Regions from separate parts of the Nocardioides epinepheli genome, predicted to be linked through region 1. Evidence: riboswitches for the same ligand, from Rfam matches in the RefSeq annotation. Region 1 holds a riboswitch; each other region holds the start of a gene.
The links. A riboswitch is a leader RNA that binds a small molecule or an ion and turns the genes downstream of it on or off. The one in region 1 is predicted to bind cobalamin.
Positions count from the first base shown of each region.

Region 2: another riboswitch for cobalamin. It lies ahead of WMR31_RS07410 (ferredoxin-like domain-containing protein); the one in region 1 lies ahead of WMR31_RS14925 (prenyltransferase/squalene oxidase repeat-containing protein).
Region 3: another riboswitch for cobalamin. It lies ahead of cobN (cobaltochelatase subunit CobN); the one in region 1 lies ahead of WMR31_RS14925 (prenyltransferase/squalene oxidase repeat-containing protein).
Region 4: another riboswitch for cobalamin. It lies ahead of WMR31_RS07435 (VWA domain-containing protein); the one in region 1 lies ahead of WMR31_RS14925 (prenyltransferase/squalene oxidase repeat-containing protein).

Region 1 is NZ_JBBMMC010000010.1:131,356-136,642, reverse strand. It holds gene WMR31_RS14935 (energy-coupling factor transporter transmembrane component T) at 1-436, opposite strand, end outside; gene WMR31_RS14930 (PT domain-containing protein) at 433-1,425, opposite strand; gene WMR31_RS14925 (prenyltransferase/squalene oxidase repeat-containing protein) at 1,428-3,026, opposite strand; cobalamin riboswitch at 3,109-3,230, opposite strand; gene gatB (Asp-tRNA(Asn)/Glu-tRNA(Gln) amidotransferase subunit GatB) at 3,389-4,909, opposite strand; gene gatA (Asp-tRNA(Asn)/Glu-tRNA(Gln) amidotransferase subunit GatA) at 4,906-5,287, opposite strand, start outside.
Region 2 is NZ_JBBMMC010000004.1:160,581-165,867, forward strand. It holds gene WMR31_RS07395 (RNA polymerase sigma factor) at 1-1,020, opposite strand, end outside; gene WMR31_RS07400 (YciI family protein) at 1,056-1,403, opposite strand; gene WMR31_RS07405 (GNAT family N-acetyltransferase) at 1,597-2,178, shown strand; cobalamin riboswitch at 2,251-2,436, shown strand; gene WMR31_RS07410 (ferredoxin-like domain-containing protein) at 2,493-3,344, shown strand; gene WMR31_RS07415 (precorrin-8X methylmutase) at 3,337-4,002, shown strand; gene WMR31_RS07420 (precorrin-2 C(20)-methyltransferase) at 3,999-5,287, shown strand, end outside.
Region 3 is NZ_JBBMMC010000004.1:180,123-185,409, reverse strand. It holds gene WMR31_RS07505 (hypothetical protein) at 19-1,002, shown strand; gene wrbA (NAD(P)H:quinone oxidoreductase) at 1,063-1,653, shown strand; cobalamin riboswitch at 1,850-1,976, shown strand; gene cobN (cobaltochelatase subunit CobN) at 2,013-5,287, shown strand, end outside.
Region 4 is NZ_JBBMMC010000004.1:166,204-171,490, forward strand. It holds gene WMR31_RS07425 (cobalt-precorrin-4/precorrin-4 C(11)-methyltransferase) at 1-630, shown strand, start outside; gene cbiE (precorrin-6y C5,15-methyltransferase (decarboxylating) subunit CbiE) at 597-1,814, opposite strand; cobalamin riboswitch at 1,864-2,012, shown strand; gene WMR31_RS07435 (VWA domain-containing protein) at 2,040-4,082, shown strand; gene cobO (cob(I)yrinic acid a,c-diamide adenosyltransferase) at 4,082-4,696, shown strand; gene cobBC (bifunctional hydrogenobyrinic acid a,c-diamide synthase/histidinol phosphate aminotransferase CobBC) at 4,711-5,287, shown strand, end outside.

The sequences.
Region 1 (5,287 bases):
GGCTGCGCAGCAGCCGCTTGGGATTGGCCAGCGAGTTCGCGGCCCCCACGCAGATCACCAGGGTCGCCAGGCGGAGTCCGTCGTACAGCCCGGCGAGCAGCGCCTCGCGGGTCACCGGACCGAGGAGCCGGACGCCGTTGACGAAGTCCGGCAGGGGGATCTCGGGCAGGTCGAGCACGACCTCGCCGGGGTAGCCGCCGCCGAGGATCACCCGCCACAGGACCCGCAGGACGACCGCGATCACGCCGAGCCACACGTAGAACCGGAACGACCGGGCCCACGGGTGGTCGGCGCGACGGAAGCTCACCACGAAGGCGACCACGCCCACGATGATGAGCAGGACCAGCGGGTTGGTGGTCAGTGATGCCGCCGTCGCGAGCCCGATCGCCCAGAGCCACCAGGCCACCGGGTGCAGGTCGCGCGGCAGGCCCCTCACGGCTGTGGTGATCCCCGTCTGCGGATCAGCACGGCGGCGCCGGCTCCCAGGAACAGCAGGACGATCACCACGGGCGCCAGCCACCCGGGCAGTCCCCCGTCGTCGCTGTTCGCGGCCTCGCTCGACTCCTCGACCTCCGCGGGCTCGGCCAGTTGCTCGACGGCGGAGTCGGTGCTCGCGTCGGTGGCCGGCGTCTCCCCCGGCGTCGTGCTCGCCGGATCGGTGGGCGAGGCCGAGCGCGACGGCGTCCGGCCCGGTCGCGGCGCGCCCGTCGTGGGACTCGTCGACGGGCTGTCGGTCGCAGCGCCGGTGGTGGCGTCCGGCGGCTGCTGCGACGGCGTCGTCGACGGCTGGCCGGTGGGCTGCTGCGACGGCTGCCCGGTGGGCTGCTGGGTCGGCTGCTGGGTCGGCTGCTGGGTCGGCTGCTGGGTCGGCTGGTGCGTCGGCTGCTGGGTGGGGGTGCTGCTCGGCGGGCTCTGGCGCACCACCGGGGTGAACGACGGCGCGTCGCTGCCCGGCTGGTCGTCGAACGACAGGCCCACGTAGCCGCCGTCGGGGACGCTGAGGCCGTCGACCCCCCGCGTGGAGTAGGTCCACTTCCCGCTCTTGCCGTCGGACCACCACAGCGACCAGTAGGCGCTGGCCGGAGCGGTGTTGACACACTCGTCGGAGGCCGGTTTGTCGGATACCCGGCAGACGAATCCCGGCTGACGCGAGGCGAACCGGAGCGTGAAGCCGGCGTCGCTGAACAGGCCGGCGGCCTTGCCGCCGCTCTTCACGCAGGCGCCCTGCACCCCGCCGCCGAGGGAGTTGAAGTCGACGACGACGGTGACCCCCGTCGTGCCGGTGCAGGCCGCCGCCTGCGCGGGAGCCGGAGCGAGGACCGCCGGCGCGCTCGCCCCGGCCGCCACCAGCAGGGCGGCGACCGGGGCGAGCAGCAGTCGGCGAAGCCGCACGCGCCGAGCCGGCGTGCGCTGAGTCGAGGTCATGATCAGCGGGTGACCCGGACGGTGGCGGCGCCGTGCCGCAGGTTCGCGAAGGCGCCGTTGACCCGGACCTTCACCCGGCCGGGCTTGGCCTTCACCTTGACCCGCAGCTTGGCGACGCCCTTGCGGACCACGGCCTTCCCGACCTTCTTGCCCCCCACGACGAACGTGGCCTGCTCGCCGTTGACGAGGCCGCGCGCCTTCAGCACGACGCGCGTGCCGCGCTTGACCGACGTGGGTGCGACGACCTTGACCGTGGCCTTGCCGAGCACGCGGTAGGTGACGGTCCCGAGGACGCCGTCGCTGTCGGCGACCTGGTAGCGCACCATGCCCGTCTTCGACGGCAGGGTGATCCGCACCCGGAACGAGCCGGTGGCGCCGGCGTGGGTGACCGTCGGCTTCGCCGTCCGGACGCCGACGACGTCGCCGGGCGCGGCGGAGCCGGTGACCTGCTGGGTGCTGCCGGCGCGCAGGAACCGGGTCGGCGCCTGGGCGACCCGAGAGACGCCGTCGGGGGCGTAGCGGAGCGCAGGGGCCGCCTGGACGCTCGCGCGGCGGTACCGGTCGCGGTCGACCGGCTCGATCGGGCCGCTCTGGGCGAGGGTGAGGTCGGCCGCGTCGTAGGCGACGGCGCCACCGAGGTCGGGGAGGTAGACCCGCTGCCCGACCGGGTTCACCACCTGGCGGGCCCGCAGCCACACGGCCGCCTTGGCCGCGGCGTCGGCGTGGCCGAGCTCGCCGAGCGCCCACCCGGCCAGACCGGTGCTGTTGGCGTTCCCGGTCGGGATGTCGGCGTCGCTGCCGAAGGAGCCGTCGGGCCGCTGGGCGGCAAGCAGCCACCGCGAGGCCTGCTCGAGCGCCGGCGCCACCGTGTCGTTGGTGCGCTGGCTGAGCAGGTTGAGGACGGCGAGCGCGGTGGTGTCGGTGCTCGGGGCGGCGGCCGGATCGGCGTCGCAGTCCGCCGCGATCGTCGCGCCCAGGTCGGTACGGAAGAAGCCCTCCTCGCACTGCTGGGCGAGCAGGAAGTCGCGCGCGATCGTGTGCTCCTCGCTGCCGCCGTCGTAGAGCGCGCGGGCGGCGAAGGACTGGCCCAGGGTGTTGGCGTAGTCGCCGTAGGTGGAGACGTCGGTGATCCGGCCCTCGTCGTTGGTCACCTGCTCCAGCCGGACGAGGAAGTCCTCGCCGCCGTAGGTGCTGATGTCGCGGCGAGCGGCCTGGGCGAGGACGACGGTCTTCGCGACCGCTCCCGCGTACGTGCTGCCGGCGTCGCCGTACTCCTCGCCGGAGACGTAGCCGCCGGCGTCGACCAGGCCGGCCATGCCGTCGGCGATCGACTGGACGGCGGGGCCGTTCCCGCCGACAGCGGCGAGCGCGAGGGCGACGTCGATCGTCAGGCCGCCGTCCGGGCCGCCGTACTGGCTGGACACGAGTCCCCCGGCCGGCTCGCCGGCCAGCCAGGCGGCGCCGCGCTGCGCGGGGGCCGGGTCGGCGGGGGCCGCCGAGGCGGAGGGGGCGACGGCCACGAGGCCGCCGAGGGTGAGCGCGGCGCCGGCCAGCCCGGTGGTGACCAGGGCGGCGCCGCGTCGCAGCGAGCCGTTCAACATGTGCGGTTTCCTTCCCGCTGCAAGCCCAGCGGGCCCCAGGCCTGACTTCCTGGGTGCACCCACTGTGTTCCACGACAGCGATTCGGTGAGGCGACCCGTGACAGGTGCTCCGGCTCGCAGGCCCGATCGCTCGGGTCCTGCCTACGGTTGCGGGTCAGCGCCGGACTTCGACCGGCTTCCCCCGCCACGGACGGTGATTGGTAGGACGCCCGCACCCTACTCCCGTCGCGCGGGTGCGCCCACTCGCCGTTCGCGGGCCGGGCTTGTTACCGACCGTTGTGACCTCTGACCTGCTCTTGCAAGCGCAGGTCAGAGGTAAGAACGGTCAGTAACAAGTCGCGTCGTCAGCGCGTCGGACGACGTCAGGCGAGCTTCTCCAGGATCAGCTCGCGCACCCGGGCGGCGTCGGCCTGACCGCGCATCTCCTTCATGACCGCGCCGATCAGGGCTCCGGCGGCGGCGTGCTTGCCGTCGCGGATCTTGGCCGCGACGTCGGGGTTGGCCTCGATGGCGGCGTCGACGGCGGCGCCGAGGGCGCCGTCGTCGGAGACGACCGCGAGCCCGCGGGCCTCCACGATCTCGGCGGCGGTGCCCTCGCCGGCGATCAGGCCGTCGAAGACCTGCCGGGCGAGCTTGTCGTTGATGGTGCCGGCCTCGACCAGCGCCTGGACGTCGGCGACCTGCTGGGGCGTGACGCCGACCTCGGTGAGCTCGACGCCGGCGTCGTTGGCGCGGCGGGCGAGCTCGGCCAGCCACCACTTGCGGGCGGCCTGCGGGGTGGTCCCGGCCGCGACGGTGGCCTCGATCGGCTCGACCGCGCCGGCCGCGACGACGTCGCGCATCTCCAGGTCGGTGTAGCCCCACTCTGCTTGGAGCCGGGCGCGCTTCTGGGTCGGGTTCTCCGGCAGGGTGGCGCGCAGCTCCTCGACCCACTCGCGCGACGGCGCCACCGGCACCAGGTCGGGCTCGGGGAAGTAGCGGTAGTCCTCGGCGTCGGACTTCTCCCGGCCGCTGGTGGTGATGCCGGTGTCCTCGTGCCAGTGACGGGTCTCCTGCAGGATCGAGTCCCCGGCGTTCAGCACCGCGGCGTGGCGGCCCATCTCGTAGCGCACCGCCCGCTCCACCGAGCGGAAGGAGTTGACGTTCTTGGTCTCGGTGCGGGTGCCGAGCACGTCGCTGCCCCGGGGCGCGAGCGAGAGGTTGACGTCGGCGCGCAGGTTGCCCTGGTCCATCCGGGCCTCGGAGACGCCGAGCGCCACGATCAGGTCGCGCAGCTGCTTGACGTACTCGCGGGCGACCAGCGGGGCCTTCTCCCCCGCCCCGACGATCGGCTTGGTGACGATCTCGATGAGGGGGATGCCGGCCCGGTTGTAGTCGACCAGGGAGTAGTCGGCGCCGTGGATGCGGCCGGTGGCGCCGCCGACGTGCAGCGACTTGCCGGTGTCCTCCTCCATGTGGGCGCGCTCGATCTCGACGCGGAAGGTCTCGACCTCGCCGTCGTCGCCGGGGATGCTCACGTCCATCCAGCCGTCGAAGGCGATCGGCTCGTCGTACTGGGAGGTCTGGAAGTTCTTCGGCATGTCCGGGTAGAAGTAGTTCTTCCGGGCGAAGCGGCACCACTCCGCGATCTCGCAGTTGAGCGCGAGGCCGATCCGGATCGCCGACTCCACGGCCTTGCCGTTGACCACCGGCATCGCGCCGGGCAGGCCGAGGCAGGTCGGGCAGACCTGGGTGTTCGGGTCGCCGCCGAAGACGGCCGGGCAGCCGCAGAACATCTTGGTGTTCGTGTTCAGCTCGACGTGCACCTCGAGCCCCAGGGCCGGGTCGTAGGCGGCGAGGACGTCGTCGAAGGGCACCAGCGTGACGTCGGTGTCGGTGCTCATCGCGCCGCTCCTTCCAGGCCGGGGGCGCGGTCGAGGATCGGCCCACCCCACTTCTTCTCCAGCAACGTCTCCAGCGCGGCGCCGACCCGGTAGCACCGCTCGTCGGCGAGCGCGGGGGCGAGGATCTGGAAGCCCGCGGGCAGCTGGTCCTCGTCGGCGAGGCCGCTGGGCACCGAGATGCCGGGGACGCCGGCGAGGTTGGCCGGGATCGTCGCGAGGTCGTTGAGGTACATCGCCAGCGGGTCGTCGAGCTTCTCCCCCAGCCGGAACGCGGTGGTCGGCGCCGTCGGGGAGGCCAGCACGTCGACGTCCTCGAAGGCGGCGTCGAAGTCGCGCGCGATCAGCGTGCGCACCTTGCCGGCCTGCCCGTAGTAGGCG
Region 2 (5,287 bases), on a different contig from region 1:
GATGGGTCCCGGTGCGGCCGCGGCGAGGGCGTCGTACAGGCCCGCGATGCGCCGCCAGTCGGTCTGGTGCGCCGTGGGCGCCCGGACGTGCTCGGCGGCGATCATCGCCTGGAGGAAGTAGCGCCCGACCGGGGTGCCGCGGGCGGCGAGCCGCTCGGCCCGGGCGCGCGCGGCGAGACCGCTCTCGATCAGGCCCCGGTCCCAGGCGTCGCGGTCCTGGTCCTCGAGCAGGACCGGCCCGCCCGAGGCGTCCAGACGTGCGGCACTGCGTGAGTGCTGGAGCTCGAGCAGGGCTTGCAGGCCGTGCACCTCGGGCTCGTCCGGAACGAGAGCCGAGAGCATCCGCGCCAACCGGATGGCCTCCACGCTCAGCTCCGGCCGCATCCAGTCCGCACCCGAGGTCGCGGTGTAGCCCTCGTTGAAGATCAGGTAGACCACGCCCATCACGTCGTCGAGCCGGGCGAGTCGATCGGCCCCGGTGGGCAGGTCGAACTCGGCGCCGCCGTGCGCCAGGGTGCGCTTGGCGCGCGAGATCCGCTGCCCCATCGCGGACTCGGCGACCAGGAAGCCGCGGGCGATCTCGGCGGTGGTCAGTCCGCCGACGAGCCGCAGGGTGAGCGCCGCACGCGACTCGGGCGTCAGCGAGGGGTGGCAGGTCAAGAAGATCAGCCGGAGGGCGTCGTCCTCGATGAGGTCCACCTGCTCGGAGAGGTCGCCCATGGGATCCTCCTCGCTCAGGCCGTGGCCGATCTCCGCGGTCTTGCGGCGCAATGTTTGGTTGCGCCGGAACTGGTCGACGGCGCGCCGCCTGGCCGTCGTCATGAGCCAGGCCGCGGGGTTGTCGGGGACGCCGGCGTCCGGCCACTGCTCGAGCGCGGCCACCAGCGCGTCCTGGGCGAGGTCCTCGGCGAGCTCGAGGTCGCGGGTCATCCGGACGAGCGCGCCGATCAAGCGGGCCGACTCGGCCCGCCAGGCCGCGACGATCGCCTCGCGCGCGCCGTCGTCGCTCGCTCCGGGCACGCGGTGACACTAGCGCCGCGTGCCCGGTCGCCGCATCAGTCGCCGGGCGCCTCCGGACCCTCGGAGATCTGCCGCAGCGTGGAGATGACGGTGACCTCGGGCCAGTGCTCGGCGTGCAGCTCTGCGAACACCTTCAGGTCCGCGATCGCCTCCTCCACGGTGTCGTACTGCATCAGCGACCAGCCACCGACGACCTCCTTGGCCTCGGCGTACGGGCCGTCGACCCGGCTGACCTCGCCGTCGCGCACGACGTAGTTGACGGCGTCCTCGGTGCCGTACAGGCCGCCGCCGTCGAGGAAGATCCCCTTGGCCGCCCGCTCACCGATGTGGGCGTCCATCGCCTCGAACAGCGACTGCGGCGGCGTCCCGATGTTCTCTTCCATCCTCACGAAACCCATGAAACGCGGCATCGCGCTCTCCTCACGTGTGTGTGGCACACCGCGGGTCGGTGGCCGATTCATCCAGACGTCGAACAGCCTCCTGCGTCTTCGACATCGCTTCCACACAAAATCGGAAAAGTCTGCCGGGGAGTCCTCCAGGACGCCCGACGTCCTGGTTCACCCCTAGGTTGTCACCATGCCCGACCTCACCATCAGGCCGCTCACGCCCGAGACCTTCGACGACTTCGCCGGGATCCTCGAGCGCAACAAGGGCATGTTCGCCAGCTGCTGGTGCACCCACTTCCACCCCGACTGCGCCGAGCGCGGCCAGAGCGCAGAAGGGAACCGGGCCCTGAAGAAACGGCTGGTCGAGGAGGGCATCGCCCACGCCGCCCTGGTCTTCGACGGCGACCGCGCCGTGGCCTGGGCGGAGTACGGCACGCCCGAGGAGCTGCCCGGCATCCACCACCGCAAGGAGTACCTCGCCACGGCCGAGCGGCTGCCCGACTACCGGGTCACCTGCATCCTGGTCGAGCGCACCTACCGCGGCCAGGGCCTCGCGGCGCTCGCCCTGCGTGGCGCGGTCGACCTGATCGCCCGGGCCGGCGGGGGAGTGGTGGAGGGTTACCCGCACGACACCGGCGGCGTCCGCAAGAAGAACTCCTCCTTCCTCTACAACGGCACCCGCGCGATGTACGAGCGCGAGGGCTTCACCTATGACCGCCCCAAGGGCCTGGGCAACTGCGTGATGGTGCGCGAGGTCGCCGCCGCACGGTGAGCACGCAAGGCGCGGGGCGATCTGGCCAGCTCAGACGCGCGCCGGAGCCCGCGATGGTGGCCCGCCCGGGCGCGGTAGTCTGTCGGCGCCAGTCGTGCTCCACCTCGTGGAGTCAGGGAACCCGGTGCGAATCCGGGACTGACGCGCAGCGGTGAGGGTGACGGGCGAGGCAACATGCCACTGGGGTCACCACCCTGGGAAGGTGTCTCGCTCCGGTCGATCCCGAGTCCGAAGACCTGCTGGCACTGGCGAGGACCGTCGCCAGGTCGTACGTGGACTCCGCGACAGGGTCCCTGACCAGACAGGCCCAGCACGTGTCAGCCCACCGCACCCGCACCGACCGGTGTCCCGGCGTCCTGCGCCCCTGGGAGGCCGCCGACGGCCTACTCGTCCGGCTCCGGCTGATCGGCGGCCGGGTCTCCTCGACGTCGCTGAGGCTGCTGAGCGAGGCGGCCGAGGCCTACGGCGACGGCCGCGTCCACGTCACATCGCGGGCTAACCTCCAGGTCCGCGGCCTCCCCGGCACCGACGGCCGGCTCGACGACGCCGCGGTCCGGGCGATCGAGGAGACCGGACTGCTTCCGGCCCCCACCCACGACCTGGTCCGCAACGTCATGGTGTCGCCGCAGACCGGACTCGCCGGCGGGCGCGCCGACCTGCGACCGGTCGCCGAGGAGCTAGACCGCCGGATCCGCGCCTCCGCCGAGCTCGCCACGCTCCCAGGGCGCTTCCTGTTCGTCCTCGACGACGGCCGCGGCGACCTGATGGAGCGCACCTGCGACCTGGGCGTCGTCGCGCTCGACGCCGACGTCGTCGCGCTGCGGGTCGGGACACACTGGGCAGGCGTCGTGCCATGCCGCGACGCCGCGGCCAGGCTGGCCGGACTCGCCGACCTGTTCCTGACGGTCCGGGGGAGCGGACGAGCGGCCCGGTGGCACGTCGCCGATCTCGACCGGCCGCTGGTGACACCGACCGCGGCTGACCCCCGGGTGCCGGAGCCGGCTCCACCGCTTCCGTACGGCCAGGTGCCCGGCGGCCGGCACGTTCCGGTCCCCGAGGGCGGCCTGGACCGCGACGCCGTGCTCGCACTCGGCGCCGAGGCCGACCAGCTCGTCGTGACGCCCTGGCGCGGCGTCCTCGTCCCGGGAGTAGGAACACATGGCTGAGCCGCGTCGGCCCGCACGGCACTACGAGTACGTCGACAGCGGGCCCGAGATCTACCTCGACTCCTTCGCCACCATCAGGCGCGAGGCCGACCTCGCCGCGATGCCACCGGACGCGGAGAAGCTGGCCGTGCGGATGATCCACGGCAGCGGCCAGGTGGACCTGGCTGCAGACCTCCTGGTCCACCCACGCCTGGTCGCCGCCGCGCGAGACGCGCTGGAGGCCGGGGCCCCGATCCTGTGCGATGCCACGATGGTCGCCACCGGGATCACCCGCAGCCGGCTCCCGCGCGACAACGACGTGGTGTGCCTGCTCAACGACGAGCGGGTGCCCGGCCTGGCGCGGACCTGGGGGACCACGCGCACGGCGGCCGCGGTGTCGTTGTGGGAGCCGCACCTCGACGGAGCCGTGGTGGCCATCGGCAACGCGCCGACCGCGCTCTTCCACCTGCTCGAGACGATCCTCGACGGCGGCCCGCGCCCGGCCGCGATCGTCGGCTGCCCGGTGGGCTTCATCGGCGCTGCGGAGTCGAAGCAGGCCCTGGTCGAGCTCGGAGCCGCGCACGCCATCGACCTCCCCTACGTCACCGTCCGCGGCCGGCGGGGCGGCTCGGCCATGACCTCCTCGGCCCTCAACGCACTGGCTCAGGAGGCGGAATGACCGGGCACTTCCACGGCGTCGGCGTCGGCCCCGGCGACCCGGAGCTGATCACGCGCAAGGCGGCACGTCTCATCGCGCAGGCCGACGTGATCGCCTACCACGCCGGCGTCGGCAAGAGCTCCAACGCGCGGCGCATCGCGGCCGAGCTCTTCCCTGCCGGGGTGATCGAGGAGCAGCTGACCTACCCGGTCACCACCGGCTCGACCGACCATCCGGGTGGGTACGCCGGAGCCCTGGCCGACTTCTACGAGGAGTCGGCGGCGAGGCTGGCCGGCCACCTGGACGCCGGGCGCGACGTCGTCCTGCTGTCCGAGGGCGACCCGCTCTTCTACGGCTCCTACATGTACATGCACGACCGTCTGGCACAGCGGTACCCGACCGAGATCGTGCCGGGGGTGCCCGCGTTCCTGGCTGCCACCGCAGCCGTCGCCAGTCCGCTGGTCCGCCAGACCGACGTGCTGACCGTGCTGCCCGGCACGCTTCCCGAGCCCGAGCTGGCCCGGCGCCTGGCGGGCACCGACGGGGCGGTGATCATGAAGCTGGGGCGCACCTTCCCCGCGGTGCGTCGCGCTCTGGAGGCGGCCGGGCGGCTCGACGACGCCCTGTACGTCGAGCGGGCGACCACGCCGGAGCAGCGGTGGCTGCCGGTCGCCGACGTCGAGGCCGAGACGGTGCCGTACTTCTCGCTGATCGTGGTCACCGGCGACTCGCGCAACGGCCCGCGCTCGCGCGGCGCCGAGCGGGACCACGCTGCCGCCCCCACCGTGGCAGCGGCCGAGCTGCTGGTGGTGGGGCTCGGCCCCGGGCCGGAGTGCTGGCTCACTCCCGAGGTGTCCATGGCGCTGGCGGAGGTCGGCCACGTCGTCGGCTACGGGCCGTACGTCGACCGGGTGCCGCAGCGGGCGGGACTGACCCGGCACGCCTCGGGCAACACCGTGGAGGTCGACCGGGCCCGGCACGCACTGGACCTGGCGACGTCGGGGGAGAGGGTCGCGGTCGTCTCCGGCGGCGACGCGGGCGTCTTCGGGATGGCGGCCGCGGTCTTCGAGGCCGCCGAGGACCCGGCATACGCCGGCGTCTCGATCCGGGTGCTGCCCGGGGTCAGCGCGGTGCAGGCGGTGGCCGCCCGGGCGGGGGCACCGATCGGCGCCGACTTCGCCGTGGTCTCCCTCTCGGACCGGCTCAAGCCGTGGACGGTCGTGGAGCGACGGCTGCGGGCGATCGCCGAGGCCGACCTGGTGCTGGCCATCTACAACCCGGCGTCGCGCTCGCGCACCGAGCAGAT
Region 3 (5,287 bases), on a different contig from region 1:
CCCGACGCTGGAGCGCACATGCAGGAACTCCTCGGGCGGCTCACCGCCCTGGATCCCGAAGCAAGCGAGGCCCTGAAGGTCGTCACCTACTTCGATGCGCTCGTGGCCGCAGGCGTCGGGCTCGACGCCCTGCTCCGGGCAGCAGCGGCCCTGAGCGGCACGGTGGCCGGGGCCGAGCGCCGTGGCCGAGTAAGCAGGTTCGACCCGTCCGGCAAGAGGTGCGAGACCACCGCGGGCACCTGCCGCTCACCCGAGCGCTCCGGCGCACACTCGCGGGTGTGGCTCGAGCGAGACGGAACCCTCCACGCCAACGACGAGATGGTCGTCGAGCGCCTCGCACTCGCCGTCGAGCTGCTGGAGGCGAAACGCGGACGTGACGGCAGCCTCGATCTGGTGCTGGACCACGCGACGCCCCACGGCGAGCGAACGGCGGCCCTGGCGCGCCTCCGCATCAATCCCGGGGCCCAGATCCGGGTGATCGCCACCCGGCTCGAGGACCGGATCGAGGGAGCTGCGTCGACCGTCGTGGCGACCCGCTACGGCATGCTGCGAGCCACCCTCGACCTCACCGGACAGACACCCGTCGGGGCCCGCGCCGGGCTCGGCACCTGGACCCGCGCCGACCGCGCGCCCGAGTCCTGGGAGGGCGCGGTGGTGGCCCAGCGCCTCACCAGCAGGGCCGATCCGGTCGTCGACTCGACCACCCTCGGAGCCATGCTCGGGCTCGCCCTCTCCTATGACCCCGAAGCCCCTCACCCCGACGTCACCGCGCTCGCGCAACTCGACGACCGCGCCCGCGAAGTGCTCCTCGCGCTCGTCGAGTGCGAGAGCATGCGTGCCGCGTCGACCCGCCTCGGCATGCACCACTCCAGCATCCAGGCCCGCCACGACGCACTGACCCGCGAGCTCGGCTACGACCCGCGGACCCCCATCGGTCGCATGCGCTACGTCGCTGCCGCGCTGCTGCTCCGGCTCACGGTGCCGCTCGACCCCACCGACTGACTTCCCACACCTCACGCCGCTCGGCGGGCGGCTCTCGCGGCCCCCCACTACGGTGGCCACATGACCAAACTTTCAATCATCTACTACTCCAGCTACGGCACGGCCCACGCGATGGCGTCGCGGATGGCCGCGACCGCCGAGGCCAAGGGCGCCGAGGTGCGCCTGCGCCGGGTCCGGGAGACCGCACCGGACGAGGTCGTCCAGAGCGTCGAGGGCTGGGCCGCGCACGCCGCCTCCGTCGGCGGCCAGCCGGTCGCCGAGCCCGAGGACATCGACTGGGCCGACGCCGTGATCATGGGCTCCGGCACCCGCTACGGCCACGTCACCAGCCAGCTCCAGTCGTTCATCGACACCCTCGGCCCGCTGTGGCAGGAGGGCAGGCTCGCCGACAAGGTGTACGCCGCGTTCACCTCCAGCCAGACCAGGCACGGCGGGCAGGAGACGACCCTGCTCGCGATGCTGACCACGTTCTGCCACTTCGGCGGCATCATCGTGCCGCCCGGCTACACCGACCAGATCAAGTTCGCCGACGGCAACCCGTACGGCGTCGGCGTGGTCACCGGAGGCGACGGCGTGGACGAGACCGCGAACGCCGCGCTCGATCACCTCGTCACCCGCGTGGTCGACGTCGCCCAGCGCCTGGAGGACTGACCCGCCACGGCTGCCGTGGTCACCGGCTCGGGCGGGGGCCGGGCCGGTGACAGGGCACTGCAGCTACACGTCGTGGTCCCCCGCTCGAGCCCCTCGGCGGCTGCTCACCAACAGCTCGCCGCCCTTCATCGCGACGTCGAACGGATCGCCGCAGACCTCACCGACCGTGGCGGACGAGGTGGACCCGATGGCTCCACCGACGCATCGTCCCGTAGGCTCGGCCTCGCCTGTGGAGCAGGAACCCGGTGTGATTCCGGGGCGGTTCCGCCACTGTGATGTCGCTCGACGACCAGCCAGACACTGACCACCGGCATTCCGACCGATCGACGGGGCGAGAACCCCGGAGGAGGAACCCGGCGATGGCCGAGCCGTCTGTCCGTATCGCGTTGCTGTCGACGTCCGACACCGACCTGCTGTCCGCGCGGGCCAGCGGTGCCGACTGGGTGTGGGCGAATCCGGCGCGCTCGCTGCCGGTGCTCGAGGACGTCGACCTGGTGGTCGTGCGTCTCCTGGGCTCGCCGCACGACCTGGACCCGTGGCGCGAGGCGCTGTTCGTCGGAGACCGGCCGGTGGTGGTACTCGGCGGCGAGCAGCAGCCGAGCGCGGAGCTGATGGAGCTGTCCACCGTGCCGATCGGCGTCGCCGCCGAGGCCCATCGCTACCTCGCCGAGGGCGGGCCCGAGAACCTCGGCCAGCTGCACGCATTCCTCTCCGACACCGTGCTGCTCACCGGCGAGGGCTTCGAACCGCCCGCGGAGGTCCCCGCCTGGGGCATGGCCGAGCGGCCCACCGACCGGCCGCGGGTCGGCGTCCTCTACTACCGCGCGCACGAGGTCAGCGGCAACAACGGGTTCGCCCGGGCGCTGTGCGAGGCCATCGACGACACCGGCGCAGCAGTGGGTGTGCCGATCTTCGCCGGCTCGCTGCGCTCGGCACCCGACGACCTGTACGCCGCGCTCGGCACCCTGGACGCCGTGATCGTGACCGTGCTCGCCGCCGGCGGCTCCGTGCCCGCGGCGGCGAGTGCCGGTGGTGACGACGAGGCCTGGGACGTCGAGCGGATGGCCGCCCTGGACATTCCGGTGCTGCAGGGGCTGTGCCTAACCAACAGCCGAGCGGAGTGGGAGGCCTCCGACGACGGCGTCAGCCCGCTCGACTATGCCGGCCAGATCGCGATCCCGGAGTTCGACGGGCGGATCAGCACCGCGCCGTTCTCCTTCAAGGAGATCGACTCGGACGATCCGGCCGGCCTGCCGGCGTACGTCGCCGACGCCGAGCGCTGCTCACGCGTGGCTCGTATCGCTGTCAACCACGCCCGTCTGCGACACCTCCCGAACGCCGAGAAGCGACTGGCGCTGGTGCTCTCGGCGTACCCCACCAAGCACGCGCGGATCGGCAACGCCGTGGGCCTGGACACCCCGGTCTCCGCCATCCAGATGCTGCGCCGTCTGCGGGACAGCGGCTACGACCTGGGCGCGGACAATGTCGTGCTGCCGCTGCTCGACCTCGACGACGACACCGCCGCCGGCGATGCGCTGATCCACGCCCTGATCGCCGCCGGCGGTCAGGACGAGGAGTGGCTGACCTCGGCCCAGCTCAGTGACGCGCACGTGCGCATCAGCCAGGCCGACTACGACGCGTGGACGGCCGACCTGCCCGACGACCTGCGCGAGTCGATGGTCCAGAAGTGGGGCCCCTCCCCCGGATCGCTGTTCGTCAACGACCAGGGCGAGCTGGTGCTTGCCACGCTGCGCGCGGGCAACGTCGTCCTGCTCATCCAGCCGCCACGCGGCTTCGGGGAGAACCCGGTCGCGATCTATCACGACCCCGACCTCCCGCCGAGCCACCACTACCTCGGCGCCTACCGCTGGCTGGAGCACGGATTCGGCGCCGACGCCGTCGTCCACCTCGGCAAGCACGGCTCGATGGAGTGGCTTCCCGGCAAGAACGCCGCACTGTCGGCCTCCTGCGGTCCGGACGCGGCGATCGGCAGCATGCCGCTGATCTACCCGTTCCTGGTCAACGACCCCGGCGAGGGCGCTCAGGCCAAGCGACGAGCCCACGCCACGATCGTCGACCACCTGGTGCCGCCGATGGCGCGCGCGGAGTCCTACGGCGACATCGCCCGGCTCGAGGGGCTGCTCGAGGAGTACGACAAGATCTCCGCGATGGACCCGGCCAAGCTGCCGGCCATCCGCGGCGAGATCTGGCAGCTCATGCACGCCGCACAGCTGCACCGCGACCTCGGCCTCGAGGAGCGCCCCGGGGACGAGGAGTTCGACGACTTCCTGCTCCACGTCGACGGCTGGCTCTGCGAGATCAAGGACGCCCAGATCCGCGACGGACTGCACGTCCTCGGCGCCGCACCCACGGGCGAGGCGCGGGTGAACCTGGTGCTCTCCATCCTGCGCGCGGCACAGGTGTGGGGTGGGGTCGGCAACGCCGTCCCCGGTCTGCGCGCCGCGCTCGGCCTCGCCGACGGCGCCTCGGCCGCCGAGACCGACGCCTTCGAGGCCCAGGCCCGGGGACTGGTGGAGGCGATGGAGAAGGCCGGCTGGGACCCTGCGGTCGTCGGCGACCTCCACGACGACCAGGACGTGCGGCAGGTGCTCACCTTCGCCGCGACACAGGTCGTGCCGCGCCTGGCCCGCACCACCGACGAGCTCGACGCGGTGCTGCACGCCCTCGACGGCGGCTTCGTGCCCGCCGGGCCCTCCGGCTCCCCGCTGCGCGGCCTGGTCAACGTGCTACCGACGGGACGGAACTTCTACACCGTCGACCCGCGCGCCGTGCCGTCCCGGCTCGCCTGGCAGACCGGCCGGCACATGGCCGACTCGCTGGTCGCCAAGTACCTGGAGGAGACCGGCGACTACCCCGCCTCGGTGGGCCTGTCGGTGTGGGGCACCTCGGCGATGCGCACCTCGGGCGACGACGTCGCCGAGGTGCTCGCACTCCTGGGGGTCCGCCCGGAGTGGGACGCCGAGTCCCGTCGGGTCAGCGCGCTGTCGGTGATCCCGCTCGACGAGCTCGACCGCCCGCGCATCGACGTCACCGTCCGCATCTCCGGCTTCTTCCGCGACGCCTTCCCCCACGTGGTCGCCATGCTCGACGACGCGGTACGGATGGTCACCGAGCTGGACGAGCCCGCCGACCGCAACCACGTGCGGGCCCACTACCTCGCCGACCTCGCCGAGCACGGCGACGCACGCCGGGCCGCTACCCGGATCTTCGGCTCCAAGCCGGGCTCGTACGGCGCAGGCATCCTGCAGGTCGTCGAGTCCGGGACGTGGCGCGACGACCAGGACCTCGCCGAGGTCTACACCGCCTGGGGCGGGTTCGCCTACGGCCGCGGACTCGACGGAGCACCGGCCGCCGACGACATGCGCGCGAACTACCGCCGGATCAAGGTGGCCGCCAAGAACGTCGACTCCGCCGAGCACGACATCGCCGACTCCGACGACTACTTCCAGTACCACGGCGGCATGGTCGCCACCGTCCGGGCGCTGACCGGAGCCGAGCCCAAGGCCTACGTCGGCGACTCCACCTCCCCGGACGCCGTACGGACCCGGACCCTCGCAGAGGAGACCGCACGCGTCTTCCGGGCCCGCGTGGTCAATCCGCGCTGGATCGCGGC
Region 4 (5,287 bases), on a different contig from region 1:
CTCGACCCCGAGGTGCTGGGCCACGTGAGCCCGGACGCCGAGCTCGTCGACACCCAGAACCTCGACCTGGACCAGATCATGGAGCGGCTGGTCTCCGCACGCGACGTCGTGCGGCTGGTCTCCGGGGACCCGTCGGTCTACTCCGCGCTCGCCGAGCAGACCCGCCGGCTCGACGCCGCCGGCGTGGCGTGGGATGTGACGCCCGGCGTTCCGGCCTACGCCGCCGCGGCCGCCGAGGTCGGCCGGGAGCTGACCGTCCCGCTGCTGGCCCAGTCGGTGGTGCTGACCCGCACGCAGGCGCGCTCGACGCCGCTGCCGGACACCGAGTCGCTGACCGCGTTCGCGCGCACGCGGGCGACCTTGGTGCTGCACCTGGCGATCACCCATACCCGTGGGCTGATGAGCGAGATCGAGCCGGAGTACGGCGCCGCGTGCCCGGTCGTCGTCGTCTACCGCGCGAGCCAGCCGGACCAGCGCATCCTGCGCGGCACGGTCGCGACCATCGCCGACCGGGTCGAGGAGGCCGGGCTCCGGCAGGCCGCGGTGATCCTGGTCGGTCGCGCCCTCGACCCGCGGCCGGGCGGCGAGTCGTACCTCTACGACCCCTCGCGCGAGCGGAAGGCCCACTGAGTCACGGCCCGCGCCGGCGTCCAACCGGTGAAGCCGCCGATCGGGGCGGCGGTCTCGACGGCGATCCGGGTGAGCTCGCCACCGTGCTCGGCGTACGCGGAGGCGAGCAGCTGCTCGGTCTCCAGCGTCACGCCGTGGACGACGAGCCGGCCGCCGGGCCGCAGCGCGCTCCGGCAGGCCTCGAGGACGCCGGGGACGCTCGCGCCTCCGCCGACGAAGATCGCATCCGGGGCCGCCAGCCCGGCGAGGGCGGCGGGTGCGCAGCCGTTGACGACCTGGAGGACCGGGACGCCGAGGGCGGCGGCGTTCCGCGAGATCCGCTCGGCCCGGTCGGGGTTCGTCTCGACCGCCGTCGCGGTGCAGGACGGATGCGCGCGCAGCCACTCGATCGCGACCGACCCGGCACCGGCGCCGACGTCCCACAGGTGGGCGCCGGGCACCGGGGCCAGCCGGGCGAGCGCCGAGGCCCGCAGGTCGCGCTTGGTGAGCTGGCCGTCGTGCTCGAACGCGGCGTCGGGGAGCCCGGCGACCCACGATCCGGCCGGGGGTCCGAGGAGCTCCACCCCGATGACGTTCAACCGCGGCGACGTCGCGGCCCAGCCGCCGGCGGTGCCGTCGACCCGGGAGAAGCCCGCCGTCCCGAGGTCGCCGAGCACGTGCATCGTGCTCGCGCCGTACCCGCTCCGGGTGAGCAGGCCGGCGACCTCGGCAGGGGTGTTCTCGTCGGCGGAGAGCACGAGCACCCGGCGCCCGGGCGCGAGCTCGCGCAGGACTAGCTCCGCGCGCCGTCCGACCACGGTGACGACGGCGCACGACTCGGCCGGCCACCCGAGCTCTGCTCGCGCCAGGGCCACCGAGGAGAGGGCGGGCACGATCTGCACCCGCTCGGCCCCGAGGAGCTCGATCAGGGTGGATCCGACGCCGGAGACCAGCGGGTCGCCGGAGGCGAGCGCGACCACTCGGTCGAGCCCAACTCCGAGCCGGTCGGCGAGACCGTCGAGCAGGGCGGGGAGCGCCTCGCGCATCGGCGAGGGCCACGGCTCCCGGTGCTGGCCGGGGACGTCGGGGAGCAGATCGAGGTGACGTCGACCGCCCATCACGACCGGAGCTGCCAGCACCTGTTCCCGAGCCGCCGCGGAGAGACCGGCCAATCCGTCCGCACCGATGCCGACCACGATCACCACGCCGCCAGACGCTATCGTGTCCGGCGACAGGCACGAGGTGCCCCAACGGTCCGATCATCGGAAACGGTGCGAACGACCGGCGGGGAGAATCTGGGAAGCCGGTGAGACTCCGGCACAGGCCCGCTGCGGTGAACCGAGCCGATGCTCCGAGCATCGGACTCGACAAGTCCGAAGACCGGCCTCGCGCCCGACCATGATCCATGGCGAATCGAGCGGGAGCCTCAGATGCCGGAGCAGTACCCCTTTTCAGCAGTCGTCGGCTGCGCGGCCGACGAACTCGACGACATGGGCCTCGCGTTGGTCCTCACCACGATCTCGCCCGAGATCGGCGGGGTCCTCGTGCGCGGTGAGAAGGGCACGGCGAAGTCGACCACCGTTCGTGGCCTGGCGGCCGTGCTGCCGCCGATCGAGGTGTACGCAGACGACCGGTTCGCCACCGACCCCGCCGACCCCGGCGCCTCCTCGCCGGACGGCCCCTTCGGCTCCGACGCTGAGACGCGCACCCGGCCGGTGCGCCTGGTCGAGCTCCCGGTCGGGGCCACCGAGGACCGGGTGCTGGGCTCGCTGCACCTCGAGCGTGCCCTCTCCCACGGGAGAGTCGAGTACGAGCCCGGGCTGCTGGCCCGTGCCCACCGGGGGATCCTCTACGTCGACGAGGTGAACCTGCTCCACGACCACCTGGTCGACCTGCTGCTCGACGCGGCCGCGATGGGGCGCGCCACGGTGGAGCGTGACGGCGTCTCGGTCGAGCACGCCGCCCGGTTCGTGCTGATCGGCACCATGAACCCCGAGGAGGGCGAGCTGCGCCCGCAACTGCTCGACCGGTTCGGGCTCACCGTCGAGGTCGCCGCCTCGCGGGACCCGGCGCGGCGCGTCGAGGTGGTCCGCCGACGGATGGCCTACGACGCCGACCCGGTGTCGTTCGCCGCCGGCTACCGCGACGCCGACCGCGCCCTCACCGACCGGATCGAGTCGTCACGAGAGCGGCTGGGCAAGGTCCGGCTCACCGAGCCCGCGCTGCTCAAGATCGCCGAGGTGTGCGCCGCGTTCGAGGTCGACGGACTGCGCGCTGACATCGTGACCGCGCGGGCGGCGCTCGCCCATGCCGCCTGGGAGGGCCGCGACGAGGTCACCCGCGCCGACATCCGCCGCGCCGCACTGCTGGCGCTGCCGCACCGCCGCCGTCGCAACCCGTTCGACGCACCGGGGATCGACGAGGACCTGCTCGACCGGGTCCTCGGCGACGAGGAGCTGCCGCCCGAGCCACCGGAGGGTCAGGGTCCCGAGGAGCAGGCGGGCCCCGACAGCGAGGGCCCCGACGGCGAGGGCCCGACGAGCGACGCAGCGCGGGACGCGACGGCGGACGCACCTCCCGAGGGCTCCGACGAGCCGTCCGACGTCGCCGGGGAACCGCGGCAGGCGCCGCCGGGCGGGGGATCGGCGCCCACCTCGACCGTCGCCGCCGCGGCCCCGTATCGGCCGCGCCTGTTGACCGTGCGGGGCCTGGGCGCCGGCGATGCGGGGCGCCGCAGCCGCGCCGTCGCCACCACCGGACGTCGCGTGGGAGCCCGCCCGGGCTCGTCCGGCTCGCTCGACCTGGTCGAGACCCTGAAGGCAGCGGCCGCGCAGCAGCCGTCCCGTCCGCGTACGGGGCGGATCGACGTCCGCGGTGCCGACCTGCGGATCGCGGTGCGCGAGGGCAGGGAGGCCAACCTCGTCCTGTTCTGCGTCGACGCCTCGGGCTCGATGGCCGCGCGTCGCCGGATGACCGAGGTCAAGACCGCGATCCTCTCGCTGCTGCTCGATGCCTATCGCCGCCGCGACAAGGTCGGCCTGATCACCTTCCGGGGGGCCGAGGCGGCGATCGCGCTGCCACCCACCCGCTCGGTCGACATCGCCGCCGCGCGGCTCGACGAACTCCCGGCCGGCGGACGCACGCCGCTGGCCGAAGGGCTCCTGGAGGCCGCCCGGGTGCTGACCCGCGAGCGACTGCGCGACCCCCGGCTGCGACCGCTGCTGGTCGTGGTCACCGACGGCCGCGCCACCGGTGGCGCGGACGCCGTCGCGCGGTCCCAGCAGGCCGCCGAGCACCTCGCCGGTCTCGGCGTCACCACCGTGGTCGTCGACGGCGAGAGCGGGCCGATGCGCCTGGGCCTCGCGCGCCGGCTCGCCGAGCTGCTGGGCGCCGAGCATCTCCCGGTCGGCGACGTCAGTGCCGAGGCGCTGGCCGGCACGGTGCGCGACCGCACCCAGAGGGGAGCGGCCTGATGCCACAGGGCAAGCCCGCCGTCGTCCCCGACGACGGTCTCACCACGGCGCAGCGCCGCCGCCTGCCACTGCTGATGGTCAACACCGGAGACGGCAAGGGGAAGTCGAGCGCCGCGTTCGGTCTCGCGATCCGGGCCTGGAACCAGGGCTGGGACGTCGGGGTCTTCCAGTTCGTGAAGTCGGCCAAGTGGCGCATCGGCGAGCAGACCGTTCTCGAGCGGCTCGGGCGACTGCACGAGGAGACCGGTGAGGGCGGCCCGGTCGAGTGGCACAAGATGGGCGCCGGCTGGTCGTGGTCGCGCAAGGGAGGAAGCGTCGAGGACCACGCGCGCGACGCCGCCGAGGGCTGGGCCGAGGTCAAGCGCCGGCTCGCGCAACAGCGCCACGACCTCTACGTGCTCGACGAGTTCACCTACCCGATGGAATGGGGCTGGGTCGACGTCGACGACGTCGTCTCGACCCTGCGCGAGCGCCCCGGGCGGCAGTTCGTGACGGTGACCGGCCGCCGCGCCCACCCCGCTCTCGTCGAAGCGGCCGACCTGGTGACCGAGATGACCAAGGTCAAGCACCAGATGGACCGCGGCCAGAAGGGGCAGGCGGGCATCGAGTGGTAGCCCTCCCACGACTCGTGATCTCCGCCTCGGCCACCGGCCAGGGCAAGACCACCGTCGCGACCGGCCTGATGGCGGCGCTGCGCGAGGCCGGCCACGCCGTCAGTGGCCACAAGGTCGGACCCGACTACATCGACCCCGGCTACCACGCACTCGCCACGGGGCGCCCGGGACGCAACCTGGACCCGCACCTGGTGGGGGAGGAGCAGATCGTGCCGCTCCTCCTGCACGGCGCCCGCGACGCCGACGTCGCGGTGATCGAAGGCGTGATGGGTCTCTACGACGGCCGCCTGGGCACCGACGGCTTCGCCTCCACCGCCCACGTCGCGGCGCTGACCCGCACCCCGATCGTGGCGGTGCTCGACATCGACCGGCTGTCCCGCACGGCCGCGGCGATCGCCGCCGGGCTGGCCGCCTACGACCCGGACGTGACCATCGCCGGTGTCGTGCTCAACCGGGCGGGCTCGCCGCGCAACACCGCCGAGATCACCCGATCGCTCGAACGCACCGGCATCCCGGTGCTCGGCGTCCTTCCGCACGACGACCGGCTGACCGCGCCGTCGCGTCATCTCGGCCTGGTCACCGCCGCCGAGC